3 regions of the Bradyrhizobium sp. WU425 genome follow, and region 3 is predicted to be linked to each of the others. Evidence: predicted binding sites of a transcription regulator. Region 3 holds the regulator's gene; each other region holds the start of a gene.

The links. The regulator PhoB, encoded in region 3, activates phosphate uptake and scavenging genes when phosphate is short. The targets are predictions, from matches to a motif close to TGTCATNNANCTGTCAT.
Region 1: a site for PhoB is predicted at 4,714-4,730, ahead of BcanWU425_RS23185 (RNA degradosome polyphosphate kinase). Genes of this name have one in related genera too.
Region 2: a site for PhoB is predicted at 6,318-6,334, ahead of phnF (phosphonate metabolism transcriptional regulator PhnF). Genes of this name have one in related genera too.

The regions. Positions count from the first base shown of each region.
Region 1 covers NZ_CP088089.1:4,754,632-4,764,380, forward strand. The annotation lists gene BcanWU425_RS23155 (autotransporter outer membrane beta-barrel domain-containing protein) at 1-784, opposite strand, end outside; gene BcanWU425_RS23160 (cold-shock protein) at 1,163-1,369, shown strand; gene purN (phosphoribosylglycinamide formyltransferase) at 1,466-2,119, opposite strand; gene purM (phosphoribosylformylglycinamidine cyclo-ligase) at 2,134-3,207, opposite strand; gene BcanWU425_RS23175 (CDP-alcohol phosphatidyltransferase family protein) at 3,363-3,905, shown strand; gene BcanWU425_RS23180 (DnaA ATPase domain-containing protein) at 3,998-4,675, shown strand; gene BcanWU425_RS23185 (RNA degradosome polyphosphate kinase) at 4,804-6,996, shown strand; gene ppx (exopolyphosphatase) at 7,012-8,514, shown strand; gene BcanWU425_RS23195 (TerC family protein) at 8,550-9,410, opposite strand; gene ndk (nucleoside-diphosphate kinase) at 9,455-9,749, opposite strand, start outside.
Region 2 covers NZ_CP088089.1:1,005,931-1,015,679, reverse strand. The annotation lists gene phnN (phosphonate metabolism protein/1,5-bisphosphokinase (PRPP-forming) PhnN) at 1-482, opposite strand, end outside; gene BcanWU425_RS04775 (alpha-D-ribose 1-methylphosphonate 5-triphosphate diphosphatase) at 479-1,633, opposite strand; gene phnL (phosphonate C-P lyase system protein PhnL) at 1,645-2,343, opposite strand; gene phnK (phosphonate C-P lyase system protein PhnK) at 2,383-3,180, opposite strand; gene BcanWU425_RS04760 (alpha-D-ribose 1-methylphosphonate 5-phosphate C-P-lyase PhnJ) at 3,173-4,069, opposite strand; gene BcanWU425_RS04755 (carbon-phosphorus lyase complex subunit PhnI) at 4,066-5,169, opposite strand; gene phnH (phosphonate C-P lyase system protein PhnH) at 5,172-5,780, opposite strand; gene phnG (phosphonate C-P lyase system protein PhnG) at 5,785-6,249, opposite strand; gene phnF (phosphonate metabolism transcriptional regulator PhnF) at 6,368-7,099, shown strand; gene phnE (phosphonate ABC transporter, permease protein PhnE) at 7,264-8,151, opposite strand; gene phnE (phosphonate ABC transporter, permease protein PhnE) at 8,109-8,993, opposite strand; gene phnD (phosphonate ABC transporter substrate-binding protein) at 9,070-9,749, opposite strand, start outside.
Region 3 covers NZ_CP088089.1:7,592,495-7,602,243, reverse strand. The annotation lists gene pstC (phosphate ABC transporter permease subunit PstC) at 1-897, shown strand, start outside; gene pstA (phosphate ABC transporter permease PstA) at 902-1,747, shown strand; gene pstB (phosphate ABC transporter ATP-binding protein PstB) at 1,744-2,565, shown strand; gene phoU (phosphate signaling complex protein PhoU) at 2,576-3,292, shown strand; gene phoB (phosphate regulon transcriptional regulator PhoB) at 3,315-4,022, shown strand; gene BcanWU425_RS36165 (GcrA family cell cycle regulator) at 4,270-4,782, opposite strand; gene BcanWU425_RS36160 (aspartate aminotransferase family protein) at 5,238-6,440, shown strand; gene argF (ornithine carbamoyltransferase) at 6,440-7,375, shown strand; gene BcanWU425_RS36150 (Hsp33 family molecular chaperone) at 7,540-8,559, shown strand; gene apaG (Co2+/Mg2+ efflux protein ApaG) at 8,621-9,013, opposite strand; gene BcanWU425_RS36140 (OpgC domain-containing protein) at 9,218-9,749, shown strand, end outside.

The DNA.
Region 1 (9,749 bases), 2.8 Mb from region 3:
CGCGGACATATTCCAGTGCGCCCTTGGGCACGATGCGCATCTGGTCCTTGGTCCAGTAATAGCTGATCTCGGTCAGCGCGCCGTCGATTGCGGCGCGATAACCCGCGGTCGCAAGTCCCAGGCCAGTATCCCGGCTGGAGCGGACCTTGCCAAAGCCGTGCACCACCGCGAAGGCCCAGGTCCAGGGGCCCTTGTCGACCGAGCCGCTGAAGCCGAGTTGCGTCAGATCCAGCGTGGCGGACTGAAGTGCGAGCGGCACGTCGATATCGGTGTGGCTCTGGTCGACGGAGAAGCCGAGATTGACACCCGGCGCGAGCCGCGCGCCAAAGCCTGCGACACCGCCAAACGTCTTGCGCTTGTCGCCGACAAAGTCTCCTTGCGCATCCGTCCGGACCGAGATGCCATAACCCTCGAACCAGGTGCGGTAGCGCGGGTCTTCCGTGCTCGCCGACGCGCCGCCGCCGCCGGGATTGGTCCGAAACGCCCGGTTGACGCCGCCAGATGCCTGGTTTCCGAGCCGCTCCAGGAAATTCGAGCCGAGATTGAGCGAGCTGTTGCCGGCCGACTGGTCGTAATTGGTCGCGGTCGGCATCGGAATTGGCATCGGAATCGGCGTCGGTGACGGCGTGGGTGTCGGGGTCGGCGTGGGCGTGGGACTCTGCGCAAAGCCTGATTTCGTCGACAGTACCATGATGAGAGCAAACGCCACGGCAGCCGCGATCCAGCGGACGCGGTTCAGCCTGATCGCCTGCCGTGTCTCTGAGGGCTGCGAAATGCAGCACATGGCGACAAATCCTGAAGCAAAGGGCGGCGCGCAAAAAAGCAACAGGAGCGGCGCACGCGTGCCGCGATTTGTGCCGAACTGTTACTGAGGGTCAACCGGCTGGCGCGTCCCGGCAAAGGCATTGCTTCCGATTGTGGTTCCGCGGCCACAGGTCGCAAATTGCGGACGGGCACTCGGGTCGAAGTCTTGAAATTCGCGCGCGGCTTGCTAACGGGCGATTTTCATGTTGCAATATCAGACACAATCGGAATTGGCCGCTCGACTGTGCGTTTCGCGACATTGAGACTCAAGACTCGAACAGACTACCGGAAGCCCGTTTGTGGCGTGGCACGCGAAAAGCGGCCGCGTCGTTTTTGTATCTAGCGGAGGAGACTGAGGATGCCGCAAAAGGGCACCGTCAAATGGTTCAACCCGACCAAGGGCTATGGGTTCATCAAGCCGAACGGCAGTGACAAGGACGTCTTCGTCCACATCTCCGCCGTCGAGCGCGCCGGACTCTCGACCCTCAATGAAAATCAGGTGGTTGAATACGATCTCGTGGAGAACCGCGGCAAGGCATCCGCGGAGAACCTCAAGGTTTCCTGATTTCTCTCGCGGTCTGCGCAAGAGATCATGACGTTGCCCCCGGCTCTGCCGGGGGTTTTTGTTTGGAATGAGAAGTATTCCGAGTGCGACGGCGCTTCACCGCACCAACGGCGAAACCAGAAAATTCTCCGACGGCCCGCTGCCCGCGGTCTTGCACACATCGCCCTCGATCTGGACCTTGCCGGTCGCGAGCAGGCTCAGTGCTGCGGGATAGATGCGGTGCTCGACTTCAAGGATACGCTCCGACAGCGTGTCCGCCGTGTCGTGGTCGCTGACGGGAACCGCGCCCTGCATCACGATTGGGCCGGCGTCGGTCTCGGGGATCACGAAGTGCACCGTCGCGCCGGACAGCTTGACGCCGGCGCGCAAGGCCTGGCCGTGCGGGTCGAGACCGGGGAAGGACGGCAGCAGCGAGGGATGAATGTTGAGCATCCGCCCGTACCACGCCTTGGTGAATTCGGCCGTGAACAGGCGCATGAAGCCGCCGAGGCAAATCAGCTCGATGCCGTGCTGATCGAGTGCTGCTTGCAGCACCTTCTCGAAGCCGGCGCGGTCCTTGCCGAACGGCTTGCTTTCGATCACCAGCGTCTTCACGCCGCTCGCTTTGGCCCTTTCCAGCCCCAGCGCATCGGCCTTGTTCGAGATGACGAGCGAAATCTCCGCCGGAAAATCCGGCGCGGCCGCGCCCTTGATCAGCGCAGCCATGTTGGAGCCACGGCCGGAAATCAGGATGGCGACGCGGCGTTTCATTACAGCGCCGGTCATTACAGCGCCAGGTCGAGATGGCCGTTATAGACGACGCGGTGCTCGCCCTCGGCCGGGATCACGCTGCCGAGCTGTGCCACGGTCTCACCGGCGTCAGTGAAGATCTCCACGACCTCTTCGACCTTGTCCGGCTCGACAATCGCGATCATGCCGATCCCACAATTGAAGGTCCGCAGCATTTCGAGCTCGGCGATGCCGGCCTGCGCGGCCAGCCATTTGAACACCGGCAGCACTGGCAGGCGCGCCAGATCGATACCGACGCCGAGATGCTTCGGCAGCACGCGCGGAATGTTGTCGGTGAAGCCGCCGCCGGTGATGTGGGCAAGCCCCTTCACCGCGCCGGTCTCGCGGATCGCGCGCAGGCAGGATTTGACGTAGAGACGCGTCGGCGTCAGCAACGCGCCGCCGAGCGTCATGACGGGCGCAAACGGCGCCTGCGCCCCGAAGCCGAGGCCGGATTGTTCCACGATCTTGCGCACCAGCGAGAAACCGTTGGAGTGCACGCCCGACGAAGCGAGCCCGATCACGGCATCGCCGGCGGCGATGTCCTTGCGCGGCAAGAGCGTGCCCCGCTCCGCGGCGCCGACGGCAAAGCCGCCGAGGTCGTAGTCGCCGTCTTTGTAGAGGCCGGGCATCTCGGCCGTCTCGCCACCGATCAGGGCGCAGCCGGATTCGCGGCAGCCTTCGGCGACACCGGCGACGATCGACGCGGTCGCCTCCGGATCGAGCTTCCCGCAGGCAAAATAGTCGAGGAAGAACAGCGGCTCGGCGCCCTGCACCACGAGGTCGTTGACACTCATGGCGACGAGGTCGATGCCGATCCCGCCATGCAGGCCGGTCTCGATCGCGATCTTGACCTTGGTGCCGACGCCATCGGTCGCGGCCACCAGGATGGGATCCTTGAAACCGGCCGCCTTGAGATCGAACAGGCCGCCGAATCCGCCGATTTCGGCGTCGGCGCCGGGCCGTGCGGTGGCGCGCACCATCGGCTTGATCAGGTCGACCAAGCGGTTGCCCGCATCGATATCGACGCCTGAATCGGCGTAAGTGAGGCCGTTTTTGCGGTCGGTCATGCCCGATTTCCAGTGGGTTTGCGGCTGGTTACGTCGAATTCCGGGGACGCGCAATGGCTCGCATGGCGCGCCGCCGTATACTATGTAGAGATATCAACCGGTTCAGCCTCCAAAGGGCCGAATTCGAGGTCAGGCCGGGTGCCGGGAAGCGCCGTGTGAGTATACCGAACATCATTACTTTGGGCCGCATCATGCTGGTCCCGATCATCGTCTGGGCCATCGTGTCGAGCCAAATGGAGGTGGCGTTCGCCGTATTCCTGATCGCCGGTATCAGCGACGCGGTCGACGGCTTCCTTGCCAAGCGCTTCAACATGACGAGCGAGCTCGGCGCCTTGCTCGACCCGCTCGCCGACAAGGCGCTGCTGGTCTCGATCTACATGGCGCTCGGCATCTGGGGCGCGATTCCGCGCTGGATCGTCATCCTGGTGGTCTCGCGCGACATCATGATCGTCGCCGCCGTGATCATATCGTGGCTGTTCGACCGACCTGTGGAGATGAAGCCCTCAAAGGTATCCAAGCTCAACACTGTGGCCCAAGTGGCGTTCGCGGCGCTGGTGCTGGCCGCCCTCGCCTTCGGCTTCAAACCCGGTCCTTATGATATAATCCTGATGGGCCTCGTCACGGTCTTCACGCTCTCCTCCGTGTCGCTCTATCTTGTCGAATGGTTGCGGCACATGAGCACGATCGAGGCCAAGTGAGTTGGGAGCGGCCCCGTAAAAGGCCAACTCCCGCTCGATTAGGTCGCATCTCGTCAAACGAAGCCGGCACGCCGGCACGGAGCAAAGCAAGCGTGCCAAGCCGCGTTCATCCCCGACAGTTGGCGTTTTCGCTTCCGCATGCGGAGAGCCTGAGCCGGGACAATTTCCTCGAAGGCCCCGTCAACGCCGCCGGTCTTGCCCTCATCGACGCCTGGCCGGAATGGCCGAACCGAATCATGTGGCTGGCCGGCCCGGAAGGAAGCGGCAAGAGCCATCTCGCCGCGATCTGGGCCGAGGCTTCAGGCGCCCGCTCGACCACGGCCAATGGGCTGACCGCCGAGGCCGTCCCGGCTGCGCTCGCCACCGGCGCTCTGGTGGTCGAGGATCCCAAAGCCAGGGAATTCGACGAGCGCGCCCTGTTCCATCTGATGAATCTGGCCCGCGAGGACGGCGCCTACGTCCTCTTCACCGGACGCGAGGTGCCCGCGTCTCTCGAGATCGAGCTCGCCGACCTGCGCTCGCGGCTCCGCGCCGTCCCCGTTGTCTCGCTGCTGCCGCCCGACGACCAGCTCTTCCGCGGCCTGATCGTCAAGTTCTGCGCCGACCGCCAGCTCGCGGTGGACGAGAGCGTGGTCAGCTACCTCGCCACTCGCCTGGAGCGGTCCTCGGCCGCCGCCCGACGGGCTGTGGACCTGCTGGACAGCGAGGCCTTGCGCCTCGGCCGCCCCGTCACCCGGGCCCTGGCGGCCGAGCTGCTCCGGGATGTCTGACCAAGGCGGGTTGACGCGGCCGGGCGGCGGAACATCAATGTCATCGAAACGTCATCGCTCTAACACATGCTCCCGCGGGTTTTGCGCGTAAGTCGCAAATTGGGGCGAACTGGATGGACCGACTTCTGATGGATTCTGCGCAAGCTGTTGAAGTTAAAGAAAAAGCCCCGGAAGCCGAAGGCCCGCCGGCGATCGCATCGAGCCCCGAGCGGTTCATCAATCGCGAGCTTTCCTGGCTGCACTTCAACCGCCGCGTCCTGGAGGAATCGGTCAATCCCAGCCACCCCATGCTGGAGAGGGTGCGATTCCTGTCGATTTCAGCGAATAACCTCGACGAGTTCTTCATGGTCCGCGTCGCCGGCATCAAGGCCCAGGTGCGCGAGGGTATTGCTGAGCGCAGCCCCGACGGTCTGACCCCGTCCGAGCAGCTCGCGCTCATCAACCGGACCGTCTCGCAGCTTGCCTCCGACCAGCAGGCAATCTGGCGCGACCTGCGCGGCACGCTCGCCGACGAGGGTATCGTGCTGGTCGAGGGCAAGGAGGTCACCAAGGCGGAACGAACCTGGGTCGAGGACTACTTCCTCAGCAACGTGTTCCCGCTGCTGACGCCGCTCGCGATCGACCCGGCCCACCCCTTCCCGTTCATTCCGAGCCTCGGCTTCACCATCGCGCTCCAGCTCACGCGCGCCGCCGACGGCAAGCAGATGAACGCGCTGATCCGCATGCCCGGCAAGATCGACCGCTTCATCCGTCTGCCGGCTGACGGCAAGGTCGTCCGGCTGATCTCGCTGGAGCAGGCCACCGCGCTGTTCATCAACCGCCTGTTCCCCGGCTACAATCTTCACGGCCAGGGCGCCTTCCGCGTCCTCCGCGACTCCGAACTCGAAATCGAGGAAGAGGCCGAGGATCTCGTCCGCCTGTTCGAGACCGCGCTGAAGCGCCGCCGCCGCGGTTCGGTGATCCGACTCGAGATCGACGCCAAGATGCCGGAGCAGCTGCGCAGTTTCGTGCAGCACGCGCTGTCGACGGCCGACGACGAGGTGTTCCTGGTCGATGGCGTGCTCGCCATGAACGAGCTCTCGCAGCTCACCCGCCTTGACCGGCCCGATCTCGAATTCACCCCTTACGTGCCGCGCCATCCCGAGCGCGTGCGCGAGCAAGGCGGCGACATCTTCGCTGCGATCCGGCAGAAGGACCTCGTCGTCCATCACCCCTACGAATCCTTCGACGTCGTGGTGCAGTTTCTCCAGCAGGCGACGCGCGACCCCGACGTCGTCGCCATCAAGCAGACGCTCTACCGCACCTCCAGCAACTCGCCGATCGTGCGCGCGCTCGTGGAAGCCGCCGAAGCCGGCAAATCCGTCACCGCGCTGATCGAGCTGAAGGCCCGCTTCGACGAGGAGGCCAACATCCGCTGGGCGCGCGACCTCGAACGCGCCGGCGTGCAGGTCGTCTACGGCTTCCTCGAACTGAAGACCCACGCGAAACTCTCGATGGTGGTGCGGCGCGAGGGCGGCAGCCTCACGACCTACGTCCACACCGGCACCGGCAATTACCACCCGGTGACCGCGCGCATCTACACCGACCTCTCCTACTTCACCTCGGAGCCGACCATCGGCCGCGACGCCGCGCGCGTGTTCAACTTCATCACCGGCTACGCTGCGCCGAGCGATCTGGAAAAGATGGCGGTGTCTCCGCTGACCTTGCGCAAGCGCATCATCGAGCACATCCAGGGCGAGACCGCGCATGCGCGGCACGGCCGGCCTGCTGCGATCTGGATGAAAATGAACGCGCTGGTCGACCCCGATATCATCGACGCGCTCTACGAGGCCTCCCAGGCCGGCGTGCAGGTCGAGCTCGTGGTGCGCGGTATATGCTGCCTCAGGCCCGGTATTCCCGGCCTGTCGGAGAACATCCGCGTCAAGTCGATCATCGGACGATTCCTCGAACACGGCCGAATTTACTGCTTCGGCATGGGCCAGGGCCTGCCGAGCGCGAAAGCGGCTGTATATATCTCCTCAGCCGACATGATGCCGCGCAACCTCGACCGCCGCGTCGAGGTGCTGTGTCCGCTGCAGAATCCCACGGTGCATCAGCAGGTTCTCGAACAGATCATGGTCGCGAATCTCAAGGACAATGAACAGAGCTGGCAATTGTTGCCGGACGGGTCCTCAACGCGTATGAAGACCGCGAAGGGCGAGGAGCCTTTCAACGTCCACAACTACTTCATGACAAATCCGAGTCTGTCTGGCCGTGGTAAGTCGCTCAAGGAATCCTCGCCGCGCCGCCTCACGCGCCGTAATGAACGTCATCAATCCTGATCCGGGATCGTCGACGTGAAGCGGCCGCGCAAGCGCGGCTCGAGCGTCGCGGTCATCGACATCGGCTCCAACTCGGTCCGTCTCGTCGTCTACGAGGGACTGACGCGGAGCCTCATTCCCATCTTCAACGAGAAGACGCTGTGCGGCCTCGGGCGCGAAGTGCAGAGCACGGGACTGCTTGCGCCCGACGCCGTCGACAAGGCGCTGACCTCGCTCAAGCGCTTCCATGCGCTGTGCCGGGTCATGCAGGTTGGGCGGGTGTTTGCGATTGCGACCGCCGCCTGCCGTGATGCCTCCAACGGCGCCGACTTCATCGCGAAAGCCGAGCGCATCTGCGCGGTGAAGATCGAGATCCTGTCGGGCCCGCGCGAGGCGCGGCTGTCGGCGCTTGGCGTGATCTCCGGCATCCATCATCCTGACGGCATCGTCGGCGACCTCGGCGGCGGCTCGCTCGAACTGATCGACGTGCGCAAAAACACCGTGCGCAGCGGCGTGACGCTGCCGCTCGGCGGCCTCGCGCTGCAGGACCTCGCGCATAAATCCCTGAAACGCGCCGACCGCATCGTGCGCGAAGCGCTCGATGGGGTGCCGCAGCTCAAGGCGGGGAGCAGCCGCAGCTTCTACGCGGTCGGCGGCACCTGGCGCGCGCTTGCGCGCATCCACATCATCCAGAGCGGCTATCCGCTGCAGGTGATGCACGGCTATTCGATTTCGGCGGCCGAGGCGCTCGATTTCTCGCGTCGTCTCCGCCGGCTTGCGGCCGCCGGCATGCTCGCCGACATCGAGATCGTCGCCGATGCCCGGCGTCCGCTCCTCACCTATGCGGCGCTGGTGCTCGAGCACATCATCCGGGTGGCGAAGCCGAAGACCATCGTGTTCTCGACCTTCGGCGTGCGCGAGGGCCTGCTGCACGAGAAGCTGCCGGAGTCCGAGCGCAACAAGGACGGACTGATCTGCGCGGCCGAGGAGCTGAACCAGCTGCTGTCGCGTTCGGCAAAGCACGCCCGCGAGCTGATCGCCTGGACCGACCGCCTCGCGCGCGTGGTGAAGCTGCGCGAGACCGAAGAAGACCGCCGCCTGCGCCACGCCGCGTGCCTGCTGTCCGACATCGGGTGGCGCGTGCATCCCGACCATCGCGGCGAGCAGACGCTGAGCCTCGTCGTCAACGGTAATTTCGGCGCGATCACCCACACCGAGCGCGCCTTCGTCGGGTTGTCCGTGTTCTATCGCTATGCGGGCCTCAGCGAGGAGAACCAGCCGCCGGTCGCCATGCAGGAGCTGCTGACGCCGGCGCAGCTCGAACGCGCCCGCCTGCTGGGCGCGGCCTTCCGCGTCGCACATCTGATCTCGGCGGCGCGTCCGGGCGTCTTGCCCGCGACGCATTTCCGCAGCATGGGCCGCAAGCTGTTGCTGGTGTTCGAGCACCGCCTCGGCGATCTCGTCGCGGATCGAGTCGGCAGCCGCTTCCGCGCGCTCGCCCGCCTGATCAACCGCGCCGGCTCGATCGTCCGACGCTAGCGCTTTTCCCAAGAGATCATGCTCAAAAGATAGATCTACTCCGCCGAGGCCTTGACGTGGCGTTCGGAGGACTCGAGCGCGGCCGCGCTCATGCTGCGGCGGCGCCAGATGGAGCCGACGACCAGCACGACAACGACGCCGAGAGCTGCGCAGAGATAGTCGCCGCCTCCGCCGCCATGGGCGAATTGCGGCGGGATGCGCAAGGCGCCGAGCATGTTGTCGAGCGAAGCGCCGAACGGACCGTCGAACAGCGCATGCAGCCTCGGCGCGATGCCGGGATCGGTCGCGATCACTTCGCCCGCGATCCAGCCGAGCAGCGCCGCGCCGGCCCACACCAGAACCGGCAGCTTTGCGAGCAGCGCCATGATCAGCGCCGCGCCGGCGACGATCAAGGGCACGCTGATGGCAAGACCGAGCACCAGCAAGGGCACGCTGCCATTGGCGGCCGCGGCCACCGCAATGACGTTGTCCAGGCTCATGACGATGTCGGCAACGACGACGATCTGCACGGCCTGCCACAGATGCGACGCCGACTCGACGCCGTCCTCGTCCTCTTGCTCCGGCACCAGCAGCTTGGCCGCAATCACGATCAGCGCGAGGCCGCCCACCAGCTTGAGGTACGGCAACTCCATCAGGCTCGCGACGATGCCCGTGAAGATGATCCGCAGCAGCACCGCGGCGCCCGCACCGAGGATCATGCCCCACAGCCGATGCCGCGGCTTGAGGCCGCGACAGGCAAGCGCGATCACCAGCGCATTGTCGCCGGACAAGAGGATGTTGATCCAGATGATCTTGCCGACCGCGACCCAAAAGGTCGGTTCGGCCATCTCAACGCGGAACTGGGTGAAGAATGCCCCGATCGTAGCGGGATCGAAGATCTGCCAGAGCCAGTTCACACTACGTCCTTTCGCCGCGTCTCGTTACCTTATCGGCTGACGGATCAGCCGACGATCTCGTTGCCCGAGAAGAACTGCGCGATCTCGATCGCGGCGGTCTCCGGCGCATCCGAGCCGTGCGCGGAGTTCTCGCCGATCGACTTTGCGTAGAGCTTGCGGATGGTGCCGTCAGCCGCCTTGGACGGATCGGTCGCGCCCATCACGTCGCGATACTTGGCGACGGCACCCTCGCCTTCCAGCACCTGGACGACCACGGGGCCCGACGTCATGAACTCCACGAGCTCACCGAAGAAGGGGCGCGCCTTGTGGACCGCATAGAAGGTCTCGGCCTGTTCCTTG
Region 2 (9,749 bases), 1.3 Mb from region 3:
CGCGTCAACCGTTCGGCGATATTGCCGTCGCTGTCCCGGGCGCGAGCAGCAAGCCGCTGCGCCAGCACATCCGGCGGCGCGGTGACCGCGACCACCACGACGTTTGCATAGGCCTGGCGCAGCGCGCCGATCACCGTGCGCGAAACATTGGCCACGACGGCGCGTCCGGCACGAATATCGTCGTTGAGGTCGCGGGGCAGCGCGTAGCAATGCCCATGCGCCTCCCAATGCACGGCGAATTCGCCATGCTCGCGCGCGCGACGGAATTCGTCAGGGCTCACCGCAATATTGTCTTCGTCGGCCGAGGATTCCCGCGTCACGACACGGCGCGGGAAGACGATGTCGTGATCCTCGATGCAGGCTGCCCGCGCCAGCCGCAGCAGCGTGTCCTTGCCGGCACCGCTGGGACCGACCACGAGCACGAGCCGCCCGGGCCCGATCGCACCCGTTGTCTTTCCCGCCACGGTGACGGCCTCGCTCATGCGACACGGCTTCCTTCGCGCCAGACGCTGCGGACCGCGGGGACGCGGCCCGCGACATGCACGCGGATCAGATCGGCACGCTTGCCGATCGCGATCTCGCCGCGGTCGGACAGGCCGACTGCCTCCGCGGGCGCCTTCGTCACGGTGCGGATCGCCGCCGGAAGAGTGATGGCGGGCACGTGCTCGGGCAAGTGCAGCGCGGCCATCAGAAGGCTCGAGGGGATGTAGTCCGACGACAGGATGTCGAGCAGGCCCTCGCGGGCGAGATCGACCGCGGCGATATTGCCGGAATGCGAGCCGCCGCGCACGACGTTCGGCGCGCCCATCAGGATGTCGATGCCGGCCTCGTGCAGGCCGCGCGCGGCCTCCAGCGTGGTCGGAAATTCCGCCACCGAAACGCCATCGCGCACGGCGTCCACGACGTTCTCCTCAGTGGTGTCGTCATGGCTCGCCAGCGGGATCTTGTACTTGTGGGCCAGCGCCACGATCTCGCGCATGTTGGTCGCGGCATGGGCCTTCTGATATTCGAAGCGCTTCGCGAACAGCTCGTCGAGCTCGGCGTCGGTCTTGCCGCCGCCCTTGCCGCGATAATAGTCGCGCAGCTTGCCTTCGTCCCGGAACTGGCGCTGGCCGGGGGTGTGGTCCATCAGCGACATCAGCCGCACGTCGGGACGGTCGATCAGCTCCCTGGCCTCCTCGACCACGCTCGGCATCGGGATTTCGCAGCGCAGATGCAGGAAGTGATCGGCGCGGAGCAGGTCAGCATCGCGAGCGGTCGTGATTGCGGCGGCGAGCGTGCCGGCGCGGCCGTCGACTTCCTCGGCGCCATCCTCGCGCCAGACCCGGAGCGAGTCGAACACCGTCGTGATGCCTGATGTCGCGAGCTGGCCGTCATAGGAGACGACGGCGGCGACTGGATTCCAGAACACTTTTGGTCGCGGCACGTAATGCGCCTCGAGGTGATCGGTGTGGAGCTCGATCAAGCCGGGCATGATCAGATCGCCGCCGGCATCCTCTGCCCCCGCGGGCGCCCTGCCCTCGCCGATCTCGGCAATGCGTCCATCGGCGAGGGCAAGCCAGCCCTGCTCGATCACCCGTTCCGCCAGCACGATCCTGGCGTTGGCGATCACGATGTCCTTCTTGGCGTTCATGTCCATTTCCTTCAGGCCGCGGCGGCGAAGCTGGTGACGTCGACGATGCGGTCGGCAATCTGATGACGGATTTCGTCGTCATGGACAATGGCGACCATGGCGACGCCCTGGCGCTTCTTTTCGGCTACCAGCCCGACCACGACGGCGCGGTTGGCGGCGTCGAGCGACGCGGTCGGCTCGTCGAGCAGCAGGATCGGCAGATCCGAGATGAAGCCGCGCGCGATGTTGACGCGCTGCTGCTCGCCGCCGGAAAAGGTCGCGGGCGGAAGCTGCCAGAGCCGCTCGGGGATGTTGAGGCGATGCAACAGTTCGCCAGCACGGGCTTGCGCCTCCGCGCGCGCCAGGCCGTTGACGATCAGCGGCTCGGCGACCACGTCGACGGTCGCGACGCGCGGCACCGCGCGCAAGAACTGGCTGACATAGCCAATGGTCGCGCGGCGGATGTTGAGAACCTGCCGCGGCTCGGCGGTGGCGAGATCGACCAGCGCGCCGCGATGGTGGATGCCGATCCGGCCGGAATCGCAACGATAATTGCCGAAGATCATCTTCAGGATCGACGATTTTCCGGCGCCTGATGGCCCCGACAGCACGACGCATTCGCCGGGATTGACGTGAAAGGTCACGCCGCGCACCACGGGCAGCTCGATGCCACCTTGCAGGTGCATCGTGAAGGTCTTGTTGGCGTCGGCGATGTCGATCATGGCGGTCATTGGAGAACTCTTCTTGCAAGGCTCATTACGTTGGAAGGCTCATGGCGGCAGGATCGAGGAGACGAGCAGCTGGGTATAGGGCTCGCGGGGGTCGTCGAGCACCTGATCGGTGAGGCCGGTCTCGATGACTCGGCCGCCCTTCATGACCATGACCCGATGCGACAGCAGGCGCGCGACCGCGAGATCATGGGTGACGATGATGACCGCGAGATGCAGCTCCGCGACCAGGCTGCGCACGAGGTCGAGCAGACGGGCTTGCACGGAAACATCGAGGCCGCCGGTCGGCTCGTCCATGAACACCAGCCGCGGCTCGGTGACGAGGTTGCGGGCGATCTGGAGCCGCTGGCGCATGCCGCCGGAATAGGTCCGCGGCGCATCGTCGATGCGCGCGATGTCGATCTCGACGCGAGTCAGCCAGTCCGACGCGGTATCGCGGATGCGGCCGTAGTGATTCCACCCCACCGCCATCAGCCGCTCGCCGACATTGGCGCCGGCCGAGACGGTCATGCGCAGCCCCTGCGCGGGATCCTGATGAACGAAGCCCCAATCGGTACGAAACAGGAAGCGCCGCTCGGCCTCGCCCAGCGTGGTGAGATCGCGGGTGACGCCATCGCGCATCCGGTAGGACACCTCACCGCCGCTGGCCGCGAGCTGACCCGACAGCAGCTGCAGCAGCGTCGATTTGCCCGAGCCGGATTCGCCGACGATCGCCAGCACCTCGCCGGGGTAGAGCGCAAAGGACACGTCGCGGCACGCCGCGATCCGGCCATAGGACTTACTGAGGGATTTTGCGACCAGCAGCGGCTCGTCGTTCTCGAGCATGTCTTGATCAGCCATTCGATGCCTCCTGCGCCTTGTCCTTGTACGGCGCGGCGCTGAGGCTGCCGTGATGGCCGGCGGCCTGACGTCCCTCGCAATAATCGGTGTCGGAGCAGACGAACATGCGCCCGCCCTTGTCGTCGGTCACGATCTCGTCGAGGTAGGAATTTTCAGCGGCGCACAACGCGCACGGCGCGTTGAAGCGGTACGGCTCGAAGGGATGGTCCTCGAAGTCGAGCGACACAACTTGCGTATAGGGCGGGATCGCATAGATGCGCTTCTCGCGGCCGGCGCCGAACAGTTGCAGCGCCGGGCAATTGTCCATCTTGGGATTGTCGAATTTGGGCGTCGGCGACGGGTCCATCACGTAGCGCGCATTGATCTTCACCGGATAGGCGTAAGCCGTCGCGATGTGGCCGAAGCGGGCGATGTCCTCGTAGAGCTTCACATGCATCAGGCCGTATTCGGCGAGCGCGTGCATGCGCCGCGTCTCCGTCTCGCGCGCCTCGAGGAAGCGCAGCGGCTCCGGGATCGGCACCTGGTAGACCAGCACCTGATTTGCGTGTAGCGACGTCTCCGGAATGCGGTGGCGGGTCTGGATCACGGTCGCATCGATCGTCGCCGTCGTCGTGGCGACGCCGGCGGTCTTGGCAAAGAACTTCCTGATCGAGATCGCATTGGTGGTGTCGTCGGAGCCCTGGTCGATCACCTTCAGCACGTCCTCGGGCCCGAGGATCGCGGCCGTCACCTGCACGCCGCCGGTGCCCCAGCCATAGGGCATCGGCATTTCACGGCTGGCGAACGGCACCTGATAGCCGGGGATCGCGATCGCCTTGAGGATCGCGCGGCGGATCATCCGCTTGGTCTGTTCGTCGAGATAAGCGAAATTGTAGGCGGGCGCGTTCATTCCGCGGCCTCCTTCATGGCATCGGGCGCATTGGCCTCAGTGAATTCCTTCCGCAGCTTGCGCAACAGGCCGAGCTCAGACTGGAAGTCGACATAATGCGGTAGCTTCAGATGCTCGACGAAGCCGGTAGCCTGGACGTTGTCCGAATGCGACATCACGAATTCTTCGTCTTGCGCGGGGGCGAGTGCCTCTTCGCCGAGCTCGCGCGCACGCAACGCGCGGTCGACCAGCGCCATCGACATCGTCTTGCGCTCGCTCTGGCCGAAGGCGAGGCCATAGCCGCGGGTGAAGCACGGCGCCTCCGTCGCGGAGCCCTTGAACTGATTGACCATCTGACACTCGGTGAGCTCGATCGAGCCGAGCGGCACGGCGAAGCCGACGTCTTCCGCGGAGAATTCAACCTCGACCTCACCGAAGCGAATCTCGCCAGCGAAGGGATGGTTGCGGCCGTAGCCGCGCTGGGTGGAATAGCCCATCGCCAGCAGAAAACCTTCGTCGCCACGCGCGAGATTTTGCAGGCGCATGTCACGATCGGCGGGAAAATTGAGCGGCTCGCGGGTGAGATCGCCGACGCTGGCGCCTTCCTCGGCCTTAGGCGAGGATTCGATCAGCCCGTCGCGGCCGAGGATGTCGGTCACCCGCGGGGTCGGCGCAGACGATGCTTCGGCCGTCGCCGGCGCTTCCGGCACAAAGCCCTCGGCGAGCAAGGGATCGAGCAGGCGGTGGGTATAGTCGAAGGTCGGGCCGAGGATCTGGCCGCCGGGAATGTCCTTGAAGGTCGAGGACACCCGCCGCCGTACCCGCATCGCGCCGGTCTCGACCGGCTCGCTGGCGCCGAAGCGGGGCAGCGTCGCGCGGAAGGCGCGGACCAGGAAGATCGCCTCGATCAGATCGCCGCGCGCCTGCTTGATGGCGAGCGCCGCGAGCTCGCGATCATAGAGCGAGCCTTCGCTCATGACGCGGTCCACGGCGAGACCAAGCTGCTCGGAGATCTGGTCGAGCGAGATTTCCGGAACGCTTTGGTCGCCACGCCGCGCACTGGCGAGCAGGCGATGGGCGTTCTCGATGGCGCGTTCGCCGCCTTTGACTGCGACATACATGCTTAGCTTCCCTTGCTCACGACACGCGTGGTGCGCGGAATCGCAACCACGGCATCATTTGCGACCAGCACCACATCGATGCCGCGCGGAAACAGCGTTTCGTTGACGCGCAGGCGCTCGAACAGGTCGAACGGCTTGATCGAAGCCTGGAGCGTCGCGACACCGTCAATGCCGGGGCCGCGCAGCTCGAAGCTCCGCCCTCCGTCCAGACTCTCGACCTGCAGGATCAACGTGGTCGACCGATCCGGATATTCGCTGGTGCCGAGCGCGAAGCGCTCCAGCGAAGGCAGCGCCCCGCCGTCGCTGATCAGCGCGAAGCTGGCGATGGAAGAATCCTGCACCACCGGCGCACCAGTATGGAATTTCAGCCATTTCACGACGTCGGAAGTCTCATGCATGCGCGCATCGAGCCAGAGCGGCGTGTCGTGATCGAACAGCGTCAACGCGATCGCGGCCGTGCCGCGCATCATCACATGAGGCGCTCCTGATGTCGGCACGATGCGCTGGACCGACCCCGGCCGGGCCATCGCGTCCATGACCGAACGAAAGGTCGATTGCGCCGACAGCACCTTGTCGGCGAACCCGGGGGGCAGTTCCGCAATCGTGGTCATGATCTCACCCCTCACCGCGCACCATGGTATAGAAATCAACCTTCGTCGCGGCGGTCTGGGCCGCCACCTGCTTGCGCCTGACCATAAGCTGCTCACGCAACGGCGCGATAATGTCCCGCTCCACCGCGCCGGCGAAATCGCGGGACTGCACCAGGGCATCGCACAGCGCGATCAGCCGCGCCTTCTCGCCGTCGCGACCGAGCGTGTAGCCGAAACCGACCTCGCCGCTCGCAAGCCGCACCGCGGCGCGCGACACCGTGGCTTCACCGAGGTTGAACGGCGCACCATCGCCGCCGACCCGGCCGCGCAGCATGACGAGGCCGTTTTCCGGCGCGCGCAGATCCTGATGCGCCGGCAAAGCGAGAGCTTGGAGGCGAGCGGCGATCTCGTCCGCCTCCGCGTGCGCCAGCACGGCCATTGCGGCCTTGCGCTGGGCTTGCTGATTATTGTGCTGGGTCACCGCATCCACCGACTTCTCTGCAGAACTTGCCGAATCCAAGTTGTCTATGATACTAGACAACTTGATAGCGGAGCGCCATGACTGTTTCGTGACAAAGGCGTGATTTCTGGAGTAGCTTCCCGGCCACATGAGCATGCAGGACACAGCCTCCTCCGGCGTCGCGTTGTGGCGTCTCGTTGCCGACGGCATCGAGCGCGGCATCGCCGACGGCCGCTTTGCGGCGGGCGACAAGCTGCCGGGCGAGGTGGAGATCGCCGAAACCTATCGCGTCAACCGCCACACCGTGCGACGCGCGCTGGCCGCGCTTGCCGAGCGCGGCATCGTGCGGGCAGAACGCGGCAGCGGAACCTATGTCGAGGCGCAGAAGCTCGCTTATCCACTGCGCTCGCGGACCCGTTTCTCCGAGATCGTCGGCGCGGACGGCCGCGAACCGCATGGCCGGCTGATCGAGGCGTCCGCTGACGTTGCGACCCGCGAACTCGCGCGGGAGCTTGGCCTCAAGACCGGCGCACCGCTGGTCCGGATCGAGGCGATGCGCCTCGCCGACCGCACGCCGATCTGTGTCTCCACGACGTGGCTGTCGGCGCAGCTATTCCCGGCTGCGGGCGACGTCTTTGCCGCGACCCGCTCGATGACGAAATTGCTCGAGCATTACGGCGTCCGGGACTATCGCCGCGGCGCGACCCGGATCACCGCCGGTATCGTCGACGCAACCGACGCCGCACGGCTCGATCTGGCGCTGGGACGGCCGATCCTGGTGGTCGACGCCACCGATCACGATCTCGACGGCAAGCCGCTGGTGACCAAGCATTCGCGCTTTGCCGCGGAGCGGGTGGAATTTCTGGTGGAGAACGGGTGAACTGGCTGCCCTCTGCCCCTCTCCCCTTGCGGGAGAGGGTGGCTCGCCGCGCTAGCGGCGAGACGGGTGAGGGGTTGCCTCCGCGCACTGATCTGAATTGAGGATGCAGACCCCTCATCCGGCGCTTCGCGCCACCTTCTCCCACAAGGGGAGAAGGAAGAAGGTTACGCCACCGCCCGCCGCCCGATAATCGCAAAACGCAATTTGCCCGAAACGAAATCGATCGCGGCGACTGCGACCAGGATCATCAGGATCAGGAACGACACCTTCTGCCATTCCAGCACGCGGATCTGCTCGGCGAGCTGGAGGCCGATGCCGCCGGCGCCGACGATGCCGATGATGGTGGCCGAGCGCGTATTCGACTCGATGAAATAGAGCACCTGCCCCGCAATCACGGGCAGGACCTGCGGCAGCAGGCCGAAGCGAATCTCGTGCAGCGCGCTGCCGCCGGAGGCGCGGATGCCCTCGACCTGCTTCTGATCGGCGCCCTCGATCGCCTCCGAGAACAGTTTTCCGAAGGCGCCGAAATCCGACACGGCGATGGCGAGCACGCCGGCAAACGGGCCGAGCCCGACCACGTTGATCCACACCAGCGCCCAGATCAACGTGTCGACGCCGCGAATCGAATCCAGGAAACGTCGGACCGGAAAGCGCAGCAGCTTTGATGGCACGACATTACGCGCCGCAAGAAGACTGACCGGCAGTGCGAACAGCGCGGCGAGCGTTGTGCCGAGCAGCGCGATCGACAGCGTCTCGCCCAGCGCCTTCAGATAGACCGGCAGCGACGAGCCGGGATCCGGCGGGATCATCATCAGGCTGATCCAGCCGAGCTGGTTGAGGCCCGCGACGAACCGCGACGGCGAGAAGTCGAGATCGACGAGGCCGTAAATCAGGATCGCGAGCGCCGCGACGCTCATCGCCGGCATGGCGAGCCGCGCCGAGGCCGGCCGGTCGAACACGTCAGGATAGCGCGCGCGAAGCGCCGCAGTGTCGGTCTCCTGCGGTCCCGTCACGTCCGCGCCTCCTTGCCGAACAGACGGCCGCGCAGCCATCCGGTGCTGATGTCGATGATGAAGACCGTGACGATGATGGTGAGCAGGATGGCGCTGACGTCGGAGTAATAGAACTTGCGGATGGCGACGACGAGCTCCTGGCCGATGCCGCCGGCACCGACGAAGCCCATCACGGAGGCCTCGCGGACGTTGATCTCGAACCGCAGCAGCGCGTAGCTGGCATAGCCTGCCGTGACCTGCGGCAGGATGGCGAAGCGCATGCAGGAGAGCCAGCTTGCGCCGGTCGAGCGGACGCCTTCGACCGGCTTCATGTCGGCATTCTCGACGATCTCCGAGAACAGCTTGCCGAGCGCGCCGGTGGAGTGGATCGCGATCGCAAGCACGCCGGCCATCGGACCGAGCCCGAAGGCGATCACGAAGATCAGCGCAAACACGATGCCGGGCACCGTGCGCGCGAATTCGAGCAGGCGCCGCACCATGAAACGCAGCCAGGGCGCGGGCGAGGTGTTTTCAGCGGCGAAGAAGTTCAGGCAGAACGCAAGAGTCGCGCCGATCAGCGTGCCGACATAGGAGATCAGCAAAGTCTCGCCCAGCATCCTCAGCCATTTGCGCCAGCCCCACAGCCACTCGCCGACATCGGTCCAGACCCGCTGGCCGGTGTCGAGTGTGAGGATGCGGTCGAAATAGCTGATGAAGTTGCCAAAGTGGGCGAACAGCGTGCGCAGATTCACTTCAGCGCCGATCGCGGCCAGACACAGTGCTGCGGCGAAGATCACGGCTCCAGACAGGATTCGGAGCCGCTTGCGCGCCACCGCCTGGCGATAGGCGGCGTTGAGCACGGCGAGCTGCTGCTCGGGGAGAATCGAAACCGCGACGGTCATCTGATCAGGAAAGGTGGTCGATCAAAGAGAAAGAGCCGGGTCCATCGACCCGGCTCCAGTGGCATCGTCCCGAAACTCAGGACGCCTTCTTCTTACGCAGCGCATCGACGAACTTGATCAGCTCGATCGTGCCATCCCAATCCTTGGTGGTCGCGGGATGAAAACCTTTCTTCTGGCCGTCCTGTAGGCGGTCGAAGGCAGCCTTGTCCTTGGCCGGCGCGTCGAAGAACGCCTTCGCGATGGCGGCCTTGGCCTCTTCCGGCAGGTCGGAATTGTAGGCATACGGACCGTTGATGATCGGCGCCGACTTGTGGATGATGCGGAAATCGTCCTTTTTCATCGCCGAGCCATCGGCATTCTTCAGCATGCCCTTGGTCAGCATCTGCGCTAATGTCGAGTCGTTGTCGCTGGTCCACTGGTTGGCCGCGACGTCGACCGTGCCCTGCGCCAGCGCCAGGATCGCGTTCTCGTGGCTTCCGGTGAAGACGACCTTGCTGAAATAGGTGTCGGCGTCCGCGATGCCCATCTTGTCGAGCTCGAAGCGCGGCACGTTGTTGCCGGAGGTCGAGTTCGGGTCGACCAGGCCGAGGTTCTTGCCCTTGAGCTGGTCGATGCTCTTGTAGGCGCTGCTCGCCTTGACGAAGAACACCGAGTAATAACCGGTGGAGCCGTCGGAGTTGATGTCGTTGGCGAAGGCGTCGGTCTTGACGCCGGTCAGGCGGGCGCGGGCGAACGAGGCCGAGCCGTAGCTCGCGA
Region 3 (9,749 bases):
TGGATTACGCGGCTCTCCGCGATCTCGGTGCTTCTGATCCTCGGCGGCATCATCATTTCGCTGATCGTCGGCGCTTTCCCGGCGATGAAAGAATACGGCGTCTCCTTCCTGTGGACGCAGCGCTGGGCGCCCTCCGCAGATCCGCCGGTGCTCGGCGCGCTCGGGCCGATGTACGGCACGCTCGTCACCTCCTTCATCGCGATGCTGATCGCCATTCCCGTGGGTCTCGGCATTGCGATCTTCCTCACCGAGCTCTGCCCGCAATGGCTGCGCCGCCCGATCGGCATGGCAATCGAGCTGCTCGCCGGTATTCCCTCGATCATCTACGGCATGTGGGGCTTCTTCGTGTTGGGTCCGTTCCTGGCCAACACGTTCCAGCCCTTCATGATCAAGATCTTCGACGGCGTTCCCGTGCTGGGCGCGATCTTCGCAGGTCCCCCGTCCTATCTCAGCCTGTTCAATGCCGCGCTGATCCTTGCCATCATGGTGCTGCCCTTCATCACCTCGATCTCGGTCGACGTGTTCAAGACGGTGCCTCCGGTCCTGAAGGAAGCCGCCTACGGCGTCGGCTGCACCACATGGGAAGTCGTCCGCAGCGTGGTGATCCCCTACACCCGGGTCGGCGTCATCGGCGGCATCATGCTGGCGCTGGGCCGCTCGCTCGGCGAGACCATGGCGGTGACCTTCATCATCGGCAACTCGTTCCGGATCTCGTCATCGATCTTTGCGCCGGGCACCACGATCTCGGCGGCGATCGCATCCGAGTTCGCCGAGAGCGACGGCCTGCACCAATCCGGCCTGATCCTGCTCGGCCTCCTGCTGTTCGTTCTGACCTTCTTCGTGCTCGCAGCGGCGCGGCTGATGCTGATGCGGCTGGAAAAGAAGGCGGGGAATTAGCGCCATGAATCCGATCTATTCACGCCGACGCCGCAAGGACATCGTCGTCCGCGGGCTCTGCATCGCCGCAACCGCCTTCGGCGTCACCTGGCTCGCGCTGATCCTGATCACGCTGCTCTACAACGGGCTGGCGGGACTCAATGTCCAGCTGTTCACCGAGAACACGCCGCCACCGGGATCGAACGAGGGCGGTCTGCTCAACGCCATCGTCGGCTCGCTGATCATGACCGTGATCGGCGTCGGCATCGGCGCGCCGCTCGGCATGTTCGCCGGCACCTATCTCGCCGAATACGGCCGCAACGACCGGCTGACCTCGGTGATCCGCTTCATCAACGACATCCTGCTCTCGGCGCCCTCGATCATCATCGGCCTGTTCATCTACGGCGCCGTGGTGGTGCCGATGCGCGGCTTCTCGGCGATCGCAGGCTCGCTCGCCCTCGCGGTCATCGTGATCCCGGTGGTGCTGCGCACGACCGAGGACATGCTGCTGCTGGTGCCGAACGCGTTGCGCGAGGCGGCCTCGGCGCTCGGCCTGCCGCGTTCGCTGGTGATCAAGCGGATCGCTTATCGGGCTGCCCGATCGGGTCTCATCACCGGCGTGCTGCTCGCGACCGCTCGCGTCGCCGGTGAAACCGCGCCGCTGCTGTTCACCGCGCTATCGAACCAGTTCTTCAGCCTCGGCCTGAACAAGACGATGGCGAACCTGCCTGTGACCATCAACAACTTCGTGCAGAGCCCCTATGCCTATTGGAAGCAGTTGGCCTGGAGCGGGGCGCTGCTCATCACCCTGACCGTTCTTGCCCTTAATATTTTCGCGCGCATCCTTGGCGCCGAGAGGACCGCAAAATGAGTGATCTTTCCGTGTCGATGAGCGCGTCCGGTGGACTGCCGCACGCGGCGGTGCTGCCCGAGGCGCCCCCGAAGGTGACCGTGCGTAACCTGAACTTCTATTACGGCGAGCACCATGCGCTGAAGAACATCAACCTGACGCTCGGCGCCAACCGCGTTACGGCGTTCATCGGACCGTCGGGCTGCGGCAAGTCGACCCTGCTGCGCATCTTCAACCGGATGTACGACCTCTATCCCGGCCAGCGCGCCACCGGTCAGCTGATGCTCGATCAGACCAACATCCTCGACCCCAGGCTGGACCTCAATTTGCTGCGCGCCCGCGTCGGCATGGTGTTCCAGAAGCCGACGCCGTTCCCGATGACGATCTACGAGAACATCGCGTTCGGCATCCGTCTCTATGAGAAGATCTCGAAGTCCGAGATGGACGGCCGCGTCGAGAAGGCGCTGCGCGGCGGCGCGCTGTGGAACGAGGTCAAGGACAAGCTCAACGCCTCCGGCCTGTCGCTCTCCGGCGGCCAGCAGCAGCGCCTCTGCATCGCCCGCACCGTCGCGGTGCGGCCCGAGGTGATCCTGTTCGACGAACCCTGTTCGGCGCTCGACCCGATCTCGACCGCCAAGGTCGAGGAGCTGATCCAGGAGCTGTCCGAGGATTACACGATCGCTATCGTCACCCACAACATGCAACAGGCGGCGCGCGTCTCCGACAAGACCGCCTTCATGTATCTCGGCGAGCTGATAGAGTTCGACGACACCAGCAAGATCTTCACGTCGCCGTCAGATCGGCGCACGCAGGATTACATCACCGGCCGGTTCGGCTAGGAGACGCGACATGGGTTCTGAACATACCGCAAAGGCTTTCGACACCGACCTCCAGGAACTCACTCGCCTGGTCGCCGAGATGGGCGGCATCGCCGAGCGCATGATCGTCGAGTCCGTCGACGCGCTGATCCGCCGCGACGTCCCGCTCGGCCAGCGCGTCGTCGCCATCGACACCGAGCTCGACGCGCTGCAGAAGCGCATCGAGGAGCGTGCGGTGCTCACCATCGCCCGCCGCCAGCCGATGGCGGTCGATCTGCGCGAGATCGTCGGCGCCATGCGCGTCGCGACCGATCTCGAGCGCATCGGCGACCTCGCCAAGAACATGGGCAAGCGCGTCGCGGCGCTGGAGACGGACTTCCATCCGCTCAAGCTGTTCCGCGGCCTCGAGCACATGACCGACCTCGTGCAGCAGCAGGTCAAGTCGGTGCTGGACGCCTATGCCGCGCATGATCTGCCGGCGGCGATGGCGGTCTGGAAGGGCGACGAGGAGGTCGACGCCATCTGCACCTCGCTGTTCCGCGAGCTCCTCACCTACATGATGGAGGATCCGCGCAACATCTCGTTCTGCATCCATCTGATGTTCTGCGCCAAGAACATCGAGCGGATCGGCGACCACGCCACCAACATCGCCGAGACCGTGTTCTACATGATCGAGGGCCAGGCCATCACCGACAAGCGGCCGAAGGGCGACATGACGACCTTCGCCAACACGGTACCGAACACCTGAAGACTTAGGGAGCGACGACCCGATGGGCGCACGCATTATGGTGGTTGAGGACGAGGAAGCCCTGACCGAGCTTCTCCGCTACAACCTCGAAGGCGACGGCTATGACGTCGAGACGGTGATGCGCGGCGACGACGCCGACACCCGCCTCAAGGAGCACATCCCCGATCTGATCGTGCTCGACTGGATGCTGCCGGGCCTGTCAGGCATCGAATTGTGCCGGCGGCTTCGCACCCGTCCCGAGACCAAGCAGCTCCCGATCATCATGCTCACCGCGCGCGGCGAGGAGAGCGAGCGGGTGCGGGGTCTTGCGACCGGCGCCGACGATTACATCGTCAAGCCGTTCTCGGTGCCGGAGCTGCTGGCGCGCGTGAAAGGCCTGCTGCGGCGCGCAAGCCCGGAGCGGCTCGCGACGGTGCTTGCTTTTGGCGACATCGAGCTCGACCGCGACAAGCGCCGCGTGGCGCGCTCGGGCCGGCCGATCGATCTCGGTCCGACCGAATATCGCCTGCTGGAGTTCTTCCTGGAGCATCCGGGGCGCGTGTTCTCGCGCGAGCAACTGCTCGACAGCGTCTGGGGTCGCGACATCTATATCGACGAGCGCACCGTCGACGTGCATATCGGCCGCCTGCGCAAGCTGCTCAATCTCGGCCGCGAGCAGGACCCGATCCGCACCGTCCGCGGCGCCGGCTACGCGCTGGATGATCGGTTTGCCAAGGCGGAGCAGGTGTAGGGTTGCAGGCTTGTTTGTTGGCGAGTTGTCCCTGCATTCTCAGCCGTCGTCCCGGACAAGCGAGCGAAGCGAGCGCTGATCCGGGCCCATAACCACCGAACGTGGTTTGGCGAAGACTCGGAGTGACCCCTTCCGCACGATTATTGCGTGCTCGGAGTATGGGTCCCGGCCCCCCGTGCGCAATTGCGCACTAGGCCGGGACGACGCTGAAATTGTTGAATCGTCTTCGCGCGACGACTTGCCGTGATTACCGCGGACCCGGCTTCACCGGTGCGCGGCGCCGATCCGACGCCGGCTGGTACGCAACGCGCGAGTGCTGGGCGCAATAGGGCAGTCCGGACAGCGCCCTTCCACCGCAGAAGAAGAAGTCCGGGCTCGAGGGATCGCCGACCGGCCAGTGGCAGGTCGCCTCGTTCAATTCCAGCAGCGACAGCCGCTGGCTCATCGGCACCACGTTGTCATAGGTGACCGGATCCGGCTCAGCCTCCACCTCGAAGGCCTGCGCCAGCGCGGTGTTGCCGCGCGAGATCGGGCGGCTCACCCGCATCATGTGCTGCGCGGGGCGCGCCTTGCGCGGCCGCGGCGCTGCCGATGATGGGCTCTTGGCGCGGCCCGAAAGGCCGAGCCTGTGCACTTTGCCGATCACGGCATTGCGGGTCACATTGCCGAGCTCCGCCGCGATCTGGCTGGCCGAAAGTCCGGCCTCCCAGAGCTTTTTCAGCTGCTCGACGCGATCATCGGACCAGGTCAAAACCGTCATTGCACCCTTTCCCTCGCTGCGCGCCAGCCATCCTGGGGCCTCGCAGCGAATGCCTAAGCCTTCAAAAACCCGTGCCGCCAGAATCCCTTAAGGCTCGCCGGGCGCGTCTTGAACGCCCGAACGTTTACGCCGGTACATAAGGACTTAAAGATCAGAACCACTGCACGAGATGTCGTATCTGACAATCCAAACGCTACAATATGGCGTGACTCCCGCGCAAGAGTCCGCCGACTCGCTTCCACATGTTCCGTGGCCAAATCCCGCAAAATCGGCACCGCAAGACTACGGATTCAGCGTTTCGCGAGGCTTTCCGGGCGGCATTGACACCCGTTTCACCAGGCCTAAGATAGTCGCACGTGCCGCCCTCAAGAGGCGGCACGTTTCGTTTTCCGGGCCGGTCGATGGTGCGTTGCGCAATGCACGCTCACTCCGTCCGCAACATTCAAGTGACCATCATGACTAACAGCGCAGCGCCGCATTTGCTCCCCGTTTTCGCCAGGTCCGACCTTGGTTTCGAGCGTGGCGAAGGCTGCTGGCTGATCGCGACCAATGGCGAGCGCTATCTCGATTTCACCTCCGGGGTGGCGGTGAATGCGCTCGGCCATGCCCATCCGGCGCTGGTCGCGGCGTTGCAGGAGCAGGCCACCAAGCTCTGGCACATGTCGAATCTGTTCCAGAGCCCGGACGGCGAAAAGCTCGCCGCGCGCCTGTGCAATGAAAGTTTCGCGGATTTCGTGTTCTTCTGCAATTCCGGCGCCGAAGCGCTGGAATGCGTGATCAAGGTCGTGCGCCGTTATCACGCCGCAAAGGGTCATCCCGACCGCTATCGCATGATCACCTTCGAAGGCGCCTTCCATGGCCGCACGCTGGCGACGCTGGCCGCAACGGGATCGGCAAAATATCTCGAAGGTTTCGGCCCTCCGATGGAGGGCTTCGACCAGGTTGCGCATGGCGATCTCGATGCCGTGAAAAAGGCAATCGGTCCGCAGACCGCCGGCATCCTGATCGAGCCGATCCAGGGCGAGGGCGGTGTGCGTTCGGCAACGCCCGCCTTCCTGAGGGCGTTGCGCCAGCTCTGCGACGAGAAGGGTCTGTTGCTCGCCTTCGACGAGGTGCAGACCGGCATGGGCCGCACCGGCGATCTGTTCGCGTACCGCCGCCTTGGCGTCGAACCCGACGTGATGTCGCTGGCCAAGGCGCTCGGCGGCGGCTTCCCGATCGGCGCCTGCCTTGCGACCGCGGAAGCGGCGTCCGGCATGACGCCGGGCTCGCACGGCTCGACCTTCGGGGGCAATCCGCTCGCGATCGCGGCTGCGAACGCCGTGCTCGACGTCATGCTCAAGCCCGGCTTCTTCGACCACGTGCAGAGGATGTCGCTGCTGCTCAAGCAGAAGCTCGCCTCCGTGATCGACCGACACGGCGATGTCGTCAGCGAAGTGCGCGGCGAGGGCCTCCTGATCGGCATCAAGGCCGTGGTGCCCTCCGGCGATCTCGTTGCAGCCTTGCGCGACCAAAAGCTGCTCACCGTCGGTGCCGGCGACAATGTCGTGCGTTTCCTGCCGCCTTTGATCGTCACCGAAGCCGAGATCGAGGACAGCGTCGGGCGGCTCGAGCGCGCCTGCACCGCGTTGTCCGGCAACAAGCGGGCGGCAAGCTGATGAGCAAGTCGCCCGATAAAACACCGAAGCACTTCCTCGATATCAACGAGCTGCCGCTGTCGGAGCTCAAGCGCATGCTCGCTGCGTCCTCCGCGATGAAGGCGAAGCAGAAGGCGCATCAGCCGGTCAGGCCGCTCGAAGGCAAGACCCTGGCGATGATCTTCGAGCGCCCCTCGACGCGGACGCGGGTGTCTTTCGACGTCGCCATGCGCCAGCTCGGCGGCGAGCCCATCATGCTCACCGGCGCCGAAATGCAGCTCGGCCGCGGCGAGACCATCGCCGACACCGCGCGCGTGCTGTCGCGCTATGTCGACGCCATCATGATCCGCATTCTCAATCACGATGCGCTGCTGGAGCTTGCGGCAAACGCCACCGTGCCCGTCATCAACGGCCTGACGCGCCGCTCGCATCCCTGCCAGGTGATGGCGGACCTCATGACCTACGAGGAACATCGCGGCCCGATCGAGGGCAAGACCGTGGCCTGGACCGGCGACGACAACAACGTGCTCGCCTCCTGGGCGCACGCCGCCGAGCGCTTCAAGTTCCAGCTCAATGTCGCGACGCCTCCGGAGCTCGCGCCGAAAAAGGCGATGCGCGACTTCATCAAGGCGACGGGCGCGCCGATCATGCTCGGCACGGATGCCGAAGCCGCCGTGCGCGGCGCCGATTGTGTCGTGACCGACACCTGGGTGTCGATGGGCGACAAGGAAGGCGAGCACCGCCACAACGTGCTCAAGCCCTATCAGGTCAATGCGCAGCTGATGTCGCTTGCCAAGCCGGATGCGCTGTTCATGCACTGCCTGCCCGCCCATCGGGGCGAGGAGGTCACCGACGAGGTGATCGACGGTCCACAATCCGTCGTGTTCGACGAGGCCGAAAACCGCCTGCACGCGCAGAAGGGCATTCTGGCCTGGTGCTTCGACGCGGTGAAGTAATCCGGGCCGGTATCCGCCGTGCCGGCGAAGTAGGTCTTCATCGTCGTCCTGGCTTTCGCCAGGACGACGCTGAATTTGCCCTGCTTGCGTACGATCCGTTCTGCATTCCGGACCCCAGCCCTCACCCCCTTCCAATTCCGCCTTCCGACCCCAGATAAAGCGCCATGGTTTCCCAATCCCCTGATATGAAAACCGGGCCTGAAGGCCCGGTTCGCGCGCCATCCGCGGTTCCGATCGATGACGCCGTGCTGCCTTACGAGGTCGACGCGCTCGATGTGCGCGGTCGGCTGGTGCGGCTTGGTCCGGCGCTCGACGAAATCCTGACCAAGCACGATTATCCCGCGCCGGTCGGCAAGCTGCTCGGCGAGGCCATCGTGCTGACCACGCTGCTTGGCTCCTCGCTGAAGTTCGAGGGCCGCTTCATTCTCCAGGCCCAGACCGACGGTCCGGTGTCGTTCCTGGTCGTGGACTATCAGGCGCCGGATCGCCTGCGCGCCTATGCGCGCTACGACGCCGCGCGCCTCGGCGAGGCCAAAGATACTGGCACGCATTCCGGCGCGCTGCTGGGCCACGGTCATCTCGCCATGACCATCGACCAAGGCCCCGACATGAGCCGCTACCAGGGCCTGGTCGCGCTCGACGGCGGCAGCCTCGAAGACGCCGCTCACGAATATTTCCTGCGCTCCGAGCAGATCCCGACACGCGTGCGTCTCGCTGTCGGCGAGGAATGGCGTTCGAACGACGGCGGCAAGCATCGCTGGCGTGCTGGCGGCATGCTGATGCAGTTCCTGCCGAAGGCGCCCGAGCGTGCGCGGCAGGCCGATCTGCATCCCGGCGATGCGCCCGAAGGCGTCGAAGTGCACGCCGTCGCTGAAGACGATGCCTGGGTCGAGGCACGCTCGCTGATCGAGACCGTCGAAGACGTTGAGCTGATCGATCCGGAGCTGTCCGGGGAGCGGCTGCTCTACCGCCTGTTCCACGAGCGCGGCGTGCGCGTGTTCAATCCGCTGCCCTTGAAGGCGCAATGCTCCTGCTCGCGCGATGCGGTGGCATCGATGCTAAAGAGCTTTTCGTCTGACGACCGTGCCGCGATGGTCAAGGACGACAAGGTCGTCGTGACCTGCGAGTTCTGCAGCTCGGTGTACGAGTTCACGCCGGATGAAGCAGGCGTGGAAGACGCGTAAGGCGTTAGCCTGCAGGTGCGATAGGGTCGGCCAAAGCGGAGCGCGCCCACCATCTCCTGCCCTAATTCAACACCCGCTTGTTGTCCGGGCTGTCCAGCGAGAACGTGGGCACGTCGATCTCGAAGCGTTCGCCGGTCGCGCTGACCATCTGGTAGCGGCCGGTCATGAAGCCCGAGGCGGTCGTGAGCGGCACGCCCGAGGTGTATTCGAAGCGTTCGCCAGGCGCGAGCGTCGGCTGCTCGCCGACGACGCCCTCGCCCTTCACCTCCTGCTGCCGGCCGGTGGCATCGGTGATGATCCAGTGCCGGGTCTTGAGCTGCACGGTCTCGTCGCCGGAATTGGTGATGACGACGGTGTAGGCCCAGAAATAACGGGAGCGGTCGGCCGACGACTGCTCCGGAACAAAGTTCGGCTCGACGGTCACTTCGATCTGGCGGGTCACGGCGCGGTACATGATTGCCATCATACCGAAAACCGCTCCGGAACCAAACGCCGGAGACGCCTTGGCGACATCGTCCCGCCAGAATTCGCAGGGAAGTACACGTCCAAATGGGCTTGCAAATGTACTTGCTTGTGATCCGGTCGCTTTGCGAGATGACGGCCGGACCGGTACACTCCTTGCCACGTCGCGATTTGCGGAAGGGTTTTTAGGCCCCCGATGACCATTGCCGACCAAGTGACGGGATCGACGATCGCGGGAACCGCTAAACCTGTGGAGGTCAAATCCGCGGGAGCGAAGCGGCGCGCGGCCGCGCCGGCCATTTCGCTGCCCGCCATCGGCGAGCGCGAGCTCCGGCTCGACCTATTCCGCGGCCTTGCGCTGTGGCTGATCTTCATCGACCATTTGCCGCCGAGCCTTCTGACCTGGTTCACGATCCGCAATTACGGCTTCAGCGACGCCACCGAGATCTTCATCTTCATCTCCGGCTATACCGCCGCCTTCGTCTACGGTCGGGCGATGCTGGAGTCCGGCATCGTCGTCGCCACCGCGCGCATCCTGCGGCGCGTCTGGCAGATCTATGTCGCCCACGTCTTCCTGTTCACGATCTTCCTTGCCGAAATCTCCTACGTCGCGACCAGGTTCGAGAACCCGCTCTACACCGAAGAGATGGGCATCATGGATTTCCTCAAGCAGCCCGACGTCACGATCGTGCAGGCGCTGCTGCTGCGCTTCCGTCCGGTCAACATGG